Methylorubrum extorquens: one gene and its partner. Each later gene encodes a partner of the first gene's protein in a complex. Each region holds a gene or a part of one and is shown in the gene's direction. Other genes may lie near its edges.

What was found.
Region 2: the proteins of meaB (region 1) and scpA are in contact, whole or in part, in a crystal structure (PDB 8DPB), measured with the Methylorubrum extorquens proteins. Residues at the interface, in SOR26638.1 of Methylorubrum extorquens: Arg20, Ala21, Ala24, Arg25, Thr28, Ser32, Arg33, Arg34, His37, Thr98, Gly99, Gly100, Ser101, Ile102, Leu103, Lys106, Thr107, Ala110, Ala113, Ile114, Asp115, Arg116, Ala118, Phe119, Ile120, Arg121, Pro122, Pro124; in SOR27001.1 of Methylorubrum extorquens: Glu577, Glu578, Asn579, Asp580, Gly581, Arg582, Arg583, Arg585, His596, Ala604, Ser605, Ala608, Asp609, Gly611, Phe612, Asp613, Val614, Asp615, Ile616, Gly617, Pro618, Leu619, Glu625, Arg628, Gln629, Val631, Glu632, Asn633, Asp634, Glu661.

Annotation. Positions count from the first base shown.
Region 1 is NZ_JALJXF010000001.1:615,032-621,764, forward strand. The notes cover bases 3,903-6,733. They hold meaB (methylmalonyl Co-A mutase-associated GTPase MeaB), read left to right. Parts: upstream 3,903-4,738; coding sequence 4,739-5,728; downstream 5,729-6,733. Other genes in these bases: J2W78_RS03015 (alpha/beta hydrolase), read right to left, coding at 3,903-4,592; J2W78_RS03025 (peptidase C15), read left to right, coding at 5,725-6,357; leuD (3-isopropylmalate dehydratase small subunit), read right to left, coding at 6,451-6,733. Outside these bases: J2W78_RS03000 (L,D-transpeptidase), read left to right, coding at 82-999; J2W78_RS03005 (S9 family peptidase), read left to right, coding at 1,067-2,947; J2W78_RS03010 (hypothetical protein), read right to left, coding at 3,025-3,372; more of J2W78_RS03015, read right to left, coding at 3,558-3,902. UniProt on the Escherichia coli protein: Binds and hydrolyzes GTP. Likely functions as a G-protein chaperone that assists AdoCbl cofactor delivery to the methylmalonyl-CoA mutase (MCM) ScpA and reactivation of the enzyme during catalysis.
Region 2 is NZ_JALJXF010000001.1:884,580-891,473, forward strand. The notes cover bases 2,922-5,913. They hold scpA (methylmalonyl-CoA mutase), read left to right. Parts: upstream 2,922-3,330; coding sequence 3,331-5,496; downstream 5,497-5,913. Other genes in these bases: J2W78_RS04280 (purine permease), read left to right, coding at 2,922-3,225; J2W78_RS04290 (mannose-1-phosphate guanylyltransferase/mannose-6-phosphate isomerase), read left to right, coding at 5,804-5,913. In the rest of the region: J2W78_RS04265 (S1C family serine protease), read right to left, coding at 1-824; J2W78_RS04270 (hypothetical protein), read left to right, coding at 1,353-1,568; J2W78_RS04275 (DUF817 domain-containing protein), read right to left, coding at 1,680-2,609; more of J2W78_RS04280, read left to right, coding at 2,770-2,921; more of J2W78_RS04290, read left to right, coding at 5,914-6,894. UniProt on the Escherichia coli protein: Catalyzes the interconversion of succinyl-CoA and methylmalonyl-CoA. Could be part of a pathway that converts succinate to propionate.

The DNA of each region.
Region 1 (6,733 bases):
TTCAGCCGGCCCGGATGATCGTGACCGTTTCCCCGTATTCCGGAGACGTTTCCCGGCCCGGCCACTTCGATCGAGCGATCCATGTCAGTTCAGAACCGCCGTAAGCTTCTTCTCGGAGCCGTGACGAGCCTCGGGCTCGCGACCCTGCCGGGTCACGTCCTCGCCCAAAGTTTCGACGGGTTCGACGACGACCGTCTCTATCAGGACGGCAACGGCCAGCTCTACCGCCGCCGTGGCGGGCAGTACGTTCCCTATAACGGCCGGGTCAGCAACGGGCGGCCGGTGCCCGAGACGCAGACGGACCTCGACGCCGAGGCCTATGCCCGTCGCCGGGCCGAGCGCATGGGCGAGCCGCCCGCCGCCGAGGCGCCGAACCAGACGCCGCGCCAGCAGCAGGCCGGTTATCCGGTGCCGCCGCAGGAGCCCGATAACGGCCCGATCGACTACACGCGGGCCTACGCGGCGCTCGCCAACGAGCCCTTCCCGGTCCAGGCGATTCCTTACAAGAAGTTCAACCCGATCTACCTGCGCCAGGAGGTCGAGTTCCGCACCAACGAGGCGCCGGGCACCATCGTGGTCGATCCCAAGGCGCATTTCCTCTACCTCATCCTGCCGAACGGCCGGGCACGGCGCTACGGCGTTGGCGTGGGCAAGCAGGGCTTCTCGTGGTCGGGCAGCGCCACCGTCAACTCGAAGCAGGCCTGGCCGGATTGGTATCCGCCCAAGGAGATGATCGCTCGCAGGCCGGACCTCGCCCGCGAGGTCGACAAGTTGCAGAGCGGTCTCGGCGTGCCCGGCGGCAGCCGCAACCCGCTCGGCGCCCGCGCCATGTATCTCTGGCAGAACAACAAGGACACGCTGTTCCGCATCCACGGCACGCTGGAGCCGCACTCCATCGGCAAGAGCGTGTCCTCGGGCTGCATCCGCATGATCAATCAGGACGCCATCGACCTGTTCAACCGTGTCGAAGTCGGCGCGAAGGTGGTGGTGCTCGGCTGATCCCGCGATAGTTTCCTCGCACGGGGGCCCGTCTCCGAACGGCGGGCGCCGGACACGAGGAAACATCATGGTCGATCTGATCCCGCGCGCGCATCTCTTCGGCAACCCGACGCGCTACGGCCATCAGATCAGCCCCGACGGACGCCGCCTCGGCTGGGTGGCGCCGCATGAGGGCGTTCTCAACATCTGGTCGGCACCGATCGACGATCTCGATGCGGCCGCGCCCGTCACGACCGACCGCCGCCGCGGCATCGACGCCTATGCCTTCGCCTATGACGGGCGCCACCTCCTCTACGTGCAGGACGCGGACGGCGACGAGAACCACCACCTCTACGCCGTCGATCTCGAAACGGGCGAGCGGCGCGACCTGACGCCGATCCCCGGCATCGCCGCGGCGATCGTCGGCCTCAGCCGCATCGTGCGCGACCGCGTGCTCGTAGCGATCAACGACCGCGACGCGCGCTTCCACGACCTGCACAGCGTCGATCTCGCTACCGGCGAGCGCCGCTTGGTGGCTGAAAATCCGGGCTTCGCCGGCTTCCTGATCGACGAGCGCTACACGGTGCGCTTCGCCTTCCGCAACCTTCCGGACGGTTCGAGCCAGTTGATCGCCCCCGACGGCGCGAAATGGAAGCCGTGGCTCACCTTCCCGCCCGAGGATGCCCGCGTCTCCGGCGCGGAGAACCTCGACGCGGCCGGCACCGCCCTGTTCTGCCGCGACAGCCGCGGGCGCAACACCGCGGCGCTCACCCGCATCGATCTCGCCACCGGTGAGACCCGCGTGCTCGCCGCGCACGAGGAGGCGGATATCGGCGCGGTGCTGCAGGATGCCGAGACGCACGAGCCGGTGGCCTACTCGGTCACTCATGCCCGCAAATCCTGGCACGTGCTCGACCCGCGCTTCACCGACGACTTCGCCTTCCTCGAAACACAGGGGCTCGGCGACTGGTACCCGGCAAGCCGCACCGAGGACGATTCGCTCTGGATCGTGGTGGCCCGCGCCGACACCCGCGTCGGCGAGGCTGCGATCTACGATCGGCGGGCGAAGAGCCTGCGCTCGCTCGGCAGCGCCCGTCCGGAGCTGGAGGGTGCGCCGCTCGCCCCGATGAGCCCGGCGATCATCCGCTCCCGCGACGGCCTCGATCTCGTCTCGTATCTGACCCGCCCGCTCGATGCGCAGGGCCCCGGCCCGCTCGTGCTGCTCGTCCATGGCGGCCCGTGGGCGCGCGACAGCTTCGGCTTCGACGGCATCCATCAATGGCTGGCCAACCGCGGCTATGCCGCGCTCAGCGTCAACTTCCGCTCCTCGACCGGCTTCGGGAAAGCCTTCCTCAATGCGGGTGACCGCGAATGGGGCCGGCGGATGGACGACGACCTCAGCGATGCCGTCGCCTGGGCCGTGGCGCAGGGTGTGGCCGATCCCGCTCGCGTGGCGATCATGGGCGGCAGCTACGGCGGCTATGCCACGCTGATGGCGCTGACCCGCAACCCGGGATCCTACGCCTGCGGCATCGACCTCGTCGGCCCGGCCAACCTCGAAACCCTGGTGCGGACGATCCCGCCCTACTGGGAGGCGATGCGGGCGCAACTCCATCGCGCCATCGGCGATCCCGACACCGAGGAGGGCATGGCCCTCATCCGCGAGCGCTCCCCGGTCTACTTTGCCGACCGGATCAAGGCGCCGCTGCTGATCGTGCAGGGCGCCAACGATCCGCGGGTGAAGCAGGCCGAATCCGACCAGATGGTCGCCGCGATGGAGCGGGGCGGCATCCCGGTGACCTACCTGCTGTTCCTGGACGAGGGCCACGGCCTCGTGCGCCCGGCCAACCGGCTCGCCTTCTTCGCGCGTGCGGAAGACTTCTTGGCGCGCCATCTCGGGGGGCGCTGCGAGCCGATCCAAGCGAACGAATCAGCGGGAACGTCGATGCAGGTGGTGCGGGAGGGATAGTTGCGCCTCCCGATCGTATGGCCACGCCGGCGGAAATTGCCGGCATGGCCTGTCCTCGCGCGGAGATTTGCGTTCCGTCACGCGTCGAGCGTCTGATCCTCGTCCTCGTCGTCGATGTCCACGAGGAAGACGATGTCGGCCTCGTCCTCGTCGTCCGAGCTGTCGCCTTCCGCTTCATGCTGCGCGTCGGGCTCGAAATCGCCCTCGCCGTCATCGGAGGCGAGCGCGTCTTCGAACTCTTCGATCTCGTCCTCGCTGGCCTTGCGTACGGTCAGATCCGACGTGCCGTTCCAGATCGGCTGGCCGTCGATCGTCATCGTGCGGATGTCTTCCTTGAAGCCGTCGCAGGTGAACAGGTCGCGGGCGGTCGCCTCGTCGCCGTTGATGACCGCGATCGCCTTGCCGTCGATCTCGAGCGTGAACATCGGGACTGTCCTCGAAAGAGGGGAAAGAGCCGCGGGCCGACGGGCGGCTTTGCGCGGGAAACCCGGACCGGACTGGCCGGGTTCGGCGGCGCTTGTAGGACGGCGGAGTCGGATTCGTCGATGGGCCAAAGCCACGCGTTCCCGGCAATCGCCGCAAAGCGAGGTATCACGCCACTGAATTTGCCTCAGGTGCCGCTGCTGCCCCGCGAGACGGCCCGCTTGACGACGGCCTGAACCTCGCGGTTCGACAGGAACAGGTCGTGGTTGAACAGGCCGCCGCCATAATCCGAGGCATCGGCCACGCGCACGCCCAGGGCCTCCAGGCGCTCCCGGTCCGCGGCGCCTGCGCGGACGACGCCGCCCGCGATGGCGCCGGAGAGTTCGAGCGCCCGGTCGTTCGTCGCCGAGATGACGGTGATGCGCTTGGCGTCCGGCCCCAGGCGCTCGACGCCGTTGGCGAACAGGTCGATGTCGATGTCGGGGGCGGCCAGCACCACCGCGCCGATCCGGGCGACCGCCGCCTCGCCGGCCTCGGCCCGCAACATGCGCAGGGTCTCCAGCGTGAGGAGCGTGCCCATCGAGTGAGCGACGATATGGATGCGCCCGCCGCTCGGCGTGGTCGCCACGGTTTTCAGAAGATCCTCGAGGGCGTCGCGGGACCACAGCGCGCTCTCGCGGTCGTAGCCGTAATCGAAGGTCGCCGCGGCCGAGGGCCAGGTGAACAGCGCCGAGGCGCCGTTGAAGCGGATGCCGTCGGAGAGGCGGGCGGCGCTCACCGCGGCGGATTCGAAGCTCTCGCGGTAGCCGTGGACGTAGATCAGCACGTCGCGGCCGAAGGCGGATTGGGCGAAGGCCGCCGCCGCGCCCGACCCCGTGGTGACGTCGCCGACGGAGCGGACGCCCCAATCGCCGCTCACCACCGACGAGACCTTGCCGATCAGCGAGCGGTCCGGCGCAGTCATGCGCGCCTCGGCAAAGCTCAGGCCCCGGCCGCGCTCCGAGCCGAAGAACGGTGCTTTGGGCGGATTGCCGCTGGCCGGGCGACGGGTGGTGGCGATGAGGAGCACCGGGCTCACGTCGAGCGCCGACTGCGTCTCGCCGACGGTGCCGGTGGCAAGCCCATCCATGACGCAGGCCGACAGGGCAGGGGAGAGGCCGGCCACGCCCGCCAAACCCATGAGGCGCAGGAGGGAGCGGCGGGTCGCGTCGGAGGGCTGCATGAGCGGTTTCGAGTCCCCGAAGAATCCCGCTCCGGTGGCAAGCCGGCGCTGGGCTCCCCTCCTTCGCGCACGATCTTGACCGTGGCGGGGCACGATTGGGATTTTGGGCACTCGACGCCCGCGCGACGCCCCGGCATGAAGGGGGCATGAGCGCGACCCTTCCCGACATGGACACACTCCGCGAGCGGCTTCTGGCCGGAGACCGGGCAGCGCTCGCCCGCGCCATCACGCTCGCCGAGTCGCGCCGGGCCGATCATCGGGCGGCGGTGCGCGACCTCATCGACGCGGTGCTGCCGCAGACCGGCCGCGCGATCCGCGTCGGCATTACCGGCGTGCCGGGCGTCGGCAAATCCACCACGATCGACGCCCTGGGTTCGCTCCTGACGGCGGCGGGCCACAAGGTGGCGGTGCTGGCCGTCGATCCGTCCTCGACCCGCACTGGCGGCTCGATCCTCGGCGACAAGACGCGGATGGCGCGGCTGGCCATCGATCGCAACGCCTTCATCCGGCCCTCGCCCTCCTCGGGCACCCTCGGCGGCGTCGCGGCCAAGACCCGCGAGACCATGCTGCTGTGCGAGGCGGCGGGCTTCGACGTCATCCTGGTCGAGACCGTCGGCGTCGGCCAGTCGGAGACGGCGGTGGCCGACCTCACCGACTTCTTCCTCGTGCTGATGCTGCCGGGGGCCGGCGACGAGCTTCAGGGCATCAAGAAGGGCATCCTGGAACTCGCCGACATGATCGCGGTCAACAAGGCCGACGATGGCGACGGCGAGCGCCGGGCGAGTGCCGCCGCCTCCGAGTACCGCGCCGCGCTCCACATCCTGACGCCGCCGTCCGCCACGTGGACGCCGCCGGTGGTCACGATCTCCGGCCTGCACGGCAAGGGCCTCGATTCCCTCTGGAGCCGGATCGAGGATCACCGCGGCAAGCTCACCGCCACCGGCGAGATCGCGGGCAAGCGCCGCGAGCAGGACGTGAAGTGGATGTGGGCGCTCGTCCACGAGCGACTGCACCAGCGCCTCGTCGGCAGCGCGGAAGTGCGCCAAGCCACCGCCGAGGCGGAGCGGGCGGTCGCGGGCGGCGAGCACTCACCCGCTGCCGGCGCCGATGCGATCGCGACCCTGATAGGGTTGTGAGCCGCCTGCTCATCACGGGCTTCGGCCCGTTCCCGACCGTGCCCGACAACCCGAGCGCCCGCCTTGCCCGGCGTCTGGCGGCGTCACCGCATCTGCGCCGCATCCTCGGCCACACGCCGCACTGCCTCGTGCTGGACACGCGCTACGACGCTCTCGACACGGGGCTGGCTCCGGCCCTGGCCAGGGGCCCGCGCGCCGTGCTCATGATCGGGGTTGCCGCGCGCCGCTCCCGCGTCTGTGTCGAGACCCGCGCGGTCAACCGGGTCAGCCGGTTGTTTCCCGATGCGAGCGGGGCGGTGGGGCGTTCCCTCGCGTTCGACCCGGACGGCCCGGCGCAGCGCCGGAGCGCCGCGGCGGCGCAGGTGCGGGTGGCCTTGAGGCGCGCCGGCCTCGATGCCGCCGCCTCGCGCGAGGCCGGACGCTACCTGTGCAACGCTTCGTACTACCAGGTGCTGGCGACGGGGCGGCCGGCTTTGTTCCTGCACATTCCGATGCCGCCGCGCACCCGGCGTCCGAAACCTGGCGGAGGGCGCGACCGGCCCGCGCTCGATCTCTGGGCCGAAGCCTTCATCGAGGCGGCGCGGGTGCTCGCCCTGCGGGGCAGGGCTTTAGAGCCATATCCGACCTGATTGCATCAGGCCGGCGTCTCTCGATCCTTGTTTTGACGCGCATTCTTTCGACGAACCGGTTTCCACTTCGTCGGAATGCGCTCTAGCCGCCAGTCATGCCCATTCGCGCTGGGCGAGCTTCGCCTCGTAGGCGTCGATCGCCGGAGACTTCTGGTCTAGGGTCAGGCCGATCTCGTCGAGGCCGTTGAGCAGGTTGTGCTTGCGGCCCTCGTCGATGTCGAAATGCAGGGTGCCGCCGTCCGGGCCCTTGATGGTCTGCGCGGCGAGATCGATCGTCAGCGTCGCGTTGGCGCCGCGCTCCGCGTCCTGGAACAGCTTCTCTAGATCCTCCGGCGAGACGATGATCGCGAGGATGCCGTTCTTGGCGCAGTTGTTG
Region 2 (6,894 bases), 270 kb from region 1 along the record:
ATGAGGTCCGGCACCACCCGGTTGACGACATCGACGGGCACCGCGAAACCGATGCCGGCGCTGGCGCCCGAGGGCGAGAAGATCGCAGTGTTGACGCCGATCAGGCGCCCGGCGGAATCGAGCAATGGCCCGCCGGAATTGCCCGGATTGATCGCCGCATCGGTCTGGATGACGCCCGACAGTTCCCGACCCTCCTGCGTCGGCAGCCGCCGCTGGAGCGCGCTGATGACTCCTGTGGTGAGGGTGTGGTCGAGGCCGAACGGATTGCCGATGGCGAAGGCCGATTGCCCAACCTTAAGGTCGGCCGAGGTTCCGACAGCGAGCGGTGGGGGCATCTTGGCGACACGGCCGAGTTGGAGCACGGCGAGATCGTAGCTCGGTGCGGTGCCGACGACCCGCGCCCCGACCACTTCGCCCGAGGCGAGCCGAACGGAGATCGAGCCGCCGCCCTTCGTCGCGGCCTCGACGACGTGGTTGTTGGTCACGACATGCCCGGCCGCATCCCAGACGAAGCCGGTGCCGGTCTGCGTCCCGGAGCCCTGCTGCTGCTCGCCACCGCCCGGCCCTTGGCCGAACTCGTCGTCCGGCTCCATCAGCGAGCGCCCCTGCGCCGCCGCCTGGGCGAAGACGTGGACGACGGAGGGCGAGGCGCGGGCGAACAGATCGACGGTGGTCTTCTCCGCCGCCGAGAGGTCGCCGCGGGCGGCCACCGAGCGCGGCGCGTCCGCCGAATACAGGAAGGCGAGGATGTAGGGCTGCGCCACGAAGGCGATCAGCAGGCCCAGCGTCACGCCCAAGGCGATGCGCACGAAACGATCCGGCACGACAACCTCAGTTCTTGCTCGGCCCTTGTCCAACCATGAACCGCGCGACCCGCGCCGCGTCGGCGGTACGGGCCCCGTTCAGGTTCTCTCCACCAAACTCACAAGAGTCGGGTCCGACGCGCCGCCGAGCGCGCGAGTCCGGTGATTGAGACTTAGCTGTGTCCGGTGTGGCGTCCCGTCAACAAATCCCCGCTTTCCTACACAGCGAAGGTGGGTGCGGCACCGCACCGAGGAATGCCCCCACGAAGAGTAACCAATTGCATACTGTTTCATACGCAGTGTCGTCCTACTGATGAGAAGGCATCGGTGGGTGGGTCTGGACCAATTTTTGGCGAAACCAAGGCAAGGTTCAGGTGAGGAACTGCGACGAAACGGTGGTCGATTGGTCATCGAGCACTCGAATTGATCGCAAAGCCGCCCCAGAGATGCTTCGATCGCCCTAGAACTTTGAGCATACCGGCCCAGCGGCGCCCGCCGCCGCCGCGATCCTTTCGCGAACGGGCCCGGTTCGAACAGGAAGAGCAAGAGATGGAAACCGAAGCTCTCGAACGTCCTGCCGACCTGACGATCTGGCGCACCCTGCCGGCCTCGTCTCCCCTGGCCCAGCCCGAGCGCTACGACACCCTGCGCGAGGCGCTCCTCGCCGCGAAGGGCGCCCTCGGCGACCCCTCGAAGCAGCCCTGGATCATCACAGAAGAGGGCGAAATCCTCTCCCCGAACTGGATCCGCACCTACGTCAACTGATCGCGGCCTTGATGCGCCTTCCGACGAAGCGGGAACCGGTTCGTCGAAAGAATGCGCGTCAGAACAAGGGCCTAGAGATGCCGGCCTGATGCAATGGGGTCGGATACGGCTCTAGCGCGCGGGTCGCGGCTCAGCCGGATCGGCGGGCCGCGCGGGTGCCGCCTCGGGGCAAGGCTCCGGCCGGCTCACCAGTGTGACCAGCACGTAGGACACGATCATCAGCAGGAACCACGAGCCGAGCTTGGCCGCCGAGACCGGCGACCAGCCGGCCGCCTGGTTCGGGTAGAGCCAGACGCGGCTTGCCGTGCCGATGTTCTCGGCCAGCCAGATGAAGAGCGACACGAGAACGAAGCCGAGCAGCAGCGGCATTGGCCGATGCACGTGCCAGACCTTGAAATGCACGACCGTGCCCCCGAACAGCACGCCGGTCGCAATGAACAGCATCGCGCGTAGGTCGGCCACGTAATGGTGGCTGAAGAAGTTGAGGTAGATCGCGCCCGCCAGCGGCAGCGTGAAGGCCAGCGGCGGATGCCGGGTGAAGCGGAAGTCGAACAGGCGCCAGACGCGGGCGATGTAGGAGCCGATGCTGGCATACATGAAGCCGGTGAACAGCGGCACGCCCATGATCTTCAGCAGGCTCGCCTCCGGGTAGATCCATGAGCCGACGCCGGTCTTGAAGATCTCCATCGCCGTCCCGACGACGTGGTAGAGCGCGATGACCTTGGCCTCCTCCCAGGTCTCCATGCCGAGCGCCAGCAGCGCGATTTGGATCAGCACCGCCGCGAGCGTCAGGAAATCGTAGCGCGAGAGCAGCGCGTCGGCCGGGTAGAACAGGTGCGTGCCGATGAGCAGTGCGCAGATCAAGCCGCCGAACAGGCAGGCCCAGCCCTGCTTCACCCCGAACCTGACGAACTCGTAGGCGAAGGCCGGCAGACGGCCGATGGCCTGGGCGCGCTCGCCGAGCCGACTCTCGGCCGCGACGAAGCCAGCCAGGAACGGCCAGTTCCGTGCCGCACTCGGTGCCCTTCGCCCCGTCGCCATTCCGTTCGAACCTCCGCCGTGCGCTCAGCACGACCCGAGCCGCGGAAAGCGGCGGTTTGACGGTCACGCTCGCCTCAGCCCACACTCGGCGCGGCAAGCGCAGCGGGGAGGGGGCGTGCAGGCGAACGCGGTGGAGGATCGGGCACCCGCCCGGCGGCGGATGGAACGCGAACTGCACCGGCTCGAAGCGCTCATGGCGCGCAAGCGCTTTCGCAGGCGAAGCTTGCGGGCGCTACGCGGATCGGCCGGCGCAGCGGCGACCTTCGGCGCTCTCCTGAAAGTGAAGCTGGTCGGGACGCTGGCGGGCAAGGCGGCCATCGCCGTCCTCATCGGGCTCGGCCTCGCGTGGCCGGCGCTGGTGATCGGCGTAATCGGCGTGGTCGGCCTTGTGATGGCAGTGATCAGCCTTTTCTCGGGAGAGGGCGGTCCCCACGGCTTCGACCCCGATTGCGCCTGCGACTGCGCCCGCAAGGAAAAGCGGGCCGAACGGCTCAAGGCTCTGATCGCGCAGCGACGGGCGTGGCTCGCCGCGCCGTCGGGGCCGGCGCCGAGCGTGCGCTGGGATGCGCGTGGCCGTCATCACGTGACAGGAAACCGGCGCAAGCGCGGCCGCTGAGCCAAGCCTTCTGGACAGTAGCCGCGTTTGGTGGCTTGCCTATAATGCTCAAAAAAAATCACCGTCTCCGCCGACGCCGAGACTGACGCCAGGAACAGACGCACGATGAGCTCCCGCATCCCCGATTTCGCCTCCGTCGCCTATGCGGCCGACGGCTTCAAGGCGCCGCCGCCGCCGGCCGGGGAGCCGTGGATGACGCCCGAGGGCATTCCGGTGAAGGGCTTCTACGGCCCTGAGGACCGCGAGAGCTGCGAGGGGATCGACTCGTTCCCCGGCCTGCCGCCCTACCTGCGCGGGCCCTATCCGGCGATGTACGTCACCCAGCCCTGGACGATCCGGCAATATGCCGGCTTCTCCACGGCCGAGGATTCGAACGCCTTCTATCGGCGCAACTTGGCCGCGGGCCAGAAGGGCCTCTCCGTCGCTTTCGATCTCGCGACGCACCGCGGCTACGATTCGGACCACCCGCGCGTCTCGGGCGATGTCGGCATGGCGGGTGTCGCGATCGACTCGATCTACGACATGCGCACGCTGTTCTCCGGCATTCCGCTGGACGAGATGACGGTGTCGATGACGATGAACGGCGCGGTGCTGCCCGTGCTCGCCCTCTACATCGTCGCGGCCGAGGAGCAGGGCGTGCCGCCGGAAAAGCTCGCCGGCACGATCCAGAACGACATCCTCAAGGAATTCATGGTCCGCAACACCTACATCTATCCCCCCAAGGGATCGATGCGGATCATCTCGGACATCTTCGGCTACACCTCGAAGAACATGCCGAAGTTCAACTCGATCTCGATCTCCGGCTACCACATGCAGGAAGCCGGGGCGACGCAGGATCTGGAACTCGCCTACACGCTCGCCGACGGTGTCGAGTACATCAAGGCGGGTCTGGCCGCGGGCCTGACCATCGACCAGTTCGCCCCGCGCCTGTCGTTCTTCTGGGCGATCGGGATGAACTTCTTCATGGAGATCGCCAAGATGCGGGCCGCGCGCCTGATCTGGGCCAAGCTCGTCAAGGAGTTCGAGCCGAAGAGCGACAAGTCGCTGCCCCTGCGCACCCACTCGCAGACGAGCGGTTGGTCGCTGACGGCGCAGGACGTGTTCAACAACGTCACCCGCACCTGCATCGAGGCGATGGCGGCGACGCAGGGCGGCACGCAATCGCTCCACACCAACGCGCTCGACGAGGCGCTGGCGCTGCCGACCGACTTCTCGGCCCGCATCGCCCGCAACACCCAGCTCTTCCTGCAGCAGGAGAGCGGCACGACGCGGATCATCGATCCGTGGGGCGGCTCCTACTATGTCGAGCGGCTGACCCGGGACATCGCCGACCGCGCCTGGGAGCATATTCGCGAGGTCGAGGCGCTGGGTGGCATGGCCAAAGCCATCGAGGCCGGCATCCCGAAGCTGCGCATCGAGGAGGCGGCGGCGCGCGCGCAGGCGCGGATCGATTCCGGGCGCCAGACGATCGTCGGCATCAACAAGTACAAGCCCAACGACGAGATGAAGATCGACCTGCTGCGCGTCGACAACGCCGACGTGCGCGCCAAGCAGATCGACAAGCTCAAGCGCCTGCGCGCCGAGCGCAACCAGGCCGACGTCGATGCGGCTTTGGCCGCCCTGACGAAGGCCGCGGACGGCGAGGGCAACCTGCTCGAACTGGCGGTGAACGCGGCGCGGGCCAAGGCCACGGTCGGCGAGATCTCGGAGGCGCTGGAGAAGGCATGGGGCCGTCACCGCGCCGAGATCCGCTCGATCTCAGGCGTCTACAAGCGGGAGGTGGGCGGCATGTCGCCGGTGGTGGAGAAGGTGCGCGGCCTCGTCGAGGCTTTTGAGGAGAATGACGGGCGCCGCCCGCGCATCCTGGTCGCCAAGATGGGCCAGGACGGGCACGATCGCGGCCAGAAGGTGATCGCCTCGGCCTTCGCCGATCTCGGCTTCGACGTCGATATCGGGCCGCTCTTCGCCACGCCCGACGAGGCGGCACGCCAAGCAGTCGAGAACGACGTGCACATCGTCGGCGTCTCCTCGCTGGCGGCGGGCCACCTGACGCTGGTGCCGGAACTCAAGGCCGCCCTGAAGCAGGAGGGCCGCGACGACGTGATGATCGTGGTCGGCGGCGTGATCCCACCGGGCGATTACGACGCCCTCTACGCCGCGGGCGCCTCGGCGATCTTCCCACCGGGCACCGTGATCGCGGAAGCGGCGGTGAAGCTGCTCGGCGAACTCAACAGCCGCCTCGGCTACGGCGAGCGGCAGGCGGCCGAGTAGCGTTTCGGAAAGGCCAGGCGGCGGCTGAACCCCGCCGCTCCTCATCCGAGTTTCGAGCGCATCGTCCCGAAAGGTGGCCTCCGGCTTTCGGAAGAGATGATGCAAGACCAACGGGCGAAAGCATCGCCCTGGATCCGATATCCAGGACGATGCTTTCGCGAATTTACCTGAATCGCAGGCCGCATGGCCCGTATCGTGGTGGCGTGCGGGGGGATCGGCTAAGACGGCAGGGTCAATTTTCGCGCCCGCCGCTCCCGCACCTTTGTCCGACCGGCTGGCGCCTCTCGATCCGCGACGGGGCTGGGCCATGGCCGAGGCAGACCACGAAAAAATCCTGCCCGTGATCCTGTGCGGCGGCTCGGGTACGCGGCTGTGGCCGGCCTCGCGCGAGAGCATGCCGAAGCAGTTCACGCCGCTGGTCGATCCCGCAACCTCGACCTTCCAGGCCACCGTCCGCCGCGTCGCCGACCAGGCCGTGTTCGCCCGGCCGACGGTCATCGCCTCGGCCGAGTCCCGCTTCATCGTCGCCGAGCAACTCGCACAGAGCCGCATCAGCGCCGACATCCTGCTCGAACCCGAGCGACGCGACTCTGCCGCAGCGGTGGCGGTGGCCGCGCTGCATGGGGGGCGGCGCGGGCCGGAGACGGTGGTGCTGGTGATGGCCGCCGACCATGTGATCGAAGACGCCGCCGCCTTCGCGCGCGCCGCGCAGGAAGCCGCCCGCGGCGCGCGTCTCGGCCAGATCATGACGCTCGGCATCACCCCGACCCGGCCCGCGACCGAGTACGGGTACATCCGCACCGGCGGCGCACTTCCCGACGCGCCGGGCCTTCACAGGGTCGAGCGCTTCGTCGAGAAGCCGGATGCGGCCGGCGCCGAGCGCCTGATCTCGGAGGGCGCCCTGTGGAACTCGGGCTACTTCCTGTTCCGCGCCGACGTGATGATCGCCGAGTTGGAAGCGCACGCACCCGACGTGCTGGAAGCCGCCCGCGGCGCGCTCGCCAACGCCGCCACGGATCTCGATTTCGTGCGCCTCCAGGCCGAGTCCTTCGCGCGGGCGCCCAAAACCTCGATCGATTACGCGGTGATGGAGCGAACCACCCGCGCGGGCGTGCTCGCGGTCTCCTTCGCGTGGTCGGATGTCGGCACCTGGGACGCGGTGTGGCAGGTGCTGGAGCGTGACGCCCAGGGCAACGCTGTCCGCGGCCGGGTCGAACTGGTGGAGACCACGGGCAGCCTCGTGCACAGCGAGGGCGATGGGCTCACCACGGTGGTCGGACTCGACGACGTGGTGGTGGTCGCGACCCCGGACGCGGTGCTGGTCGCCGCAAAGGCGAAATCGGGCAAGGTCAAGGATCTCGTCACCGTCCTGCGCGAGAAGGCCCACCCGGAGGCAGA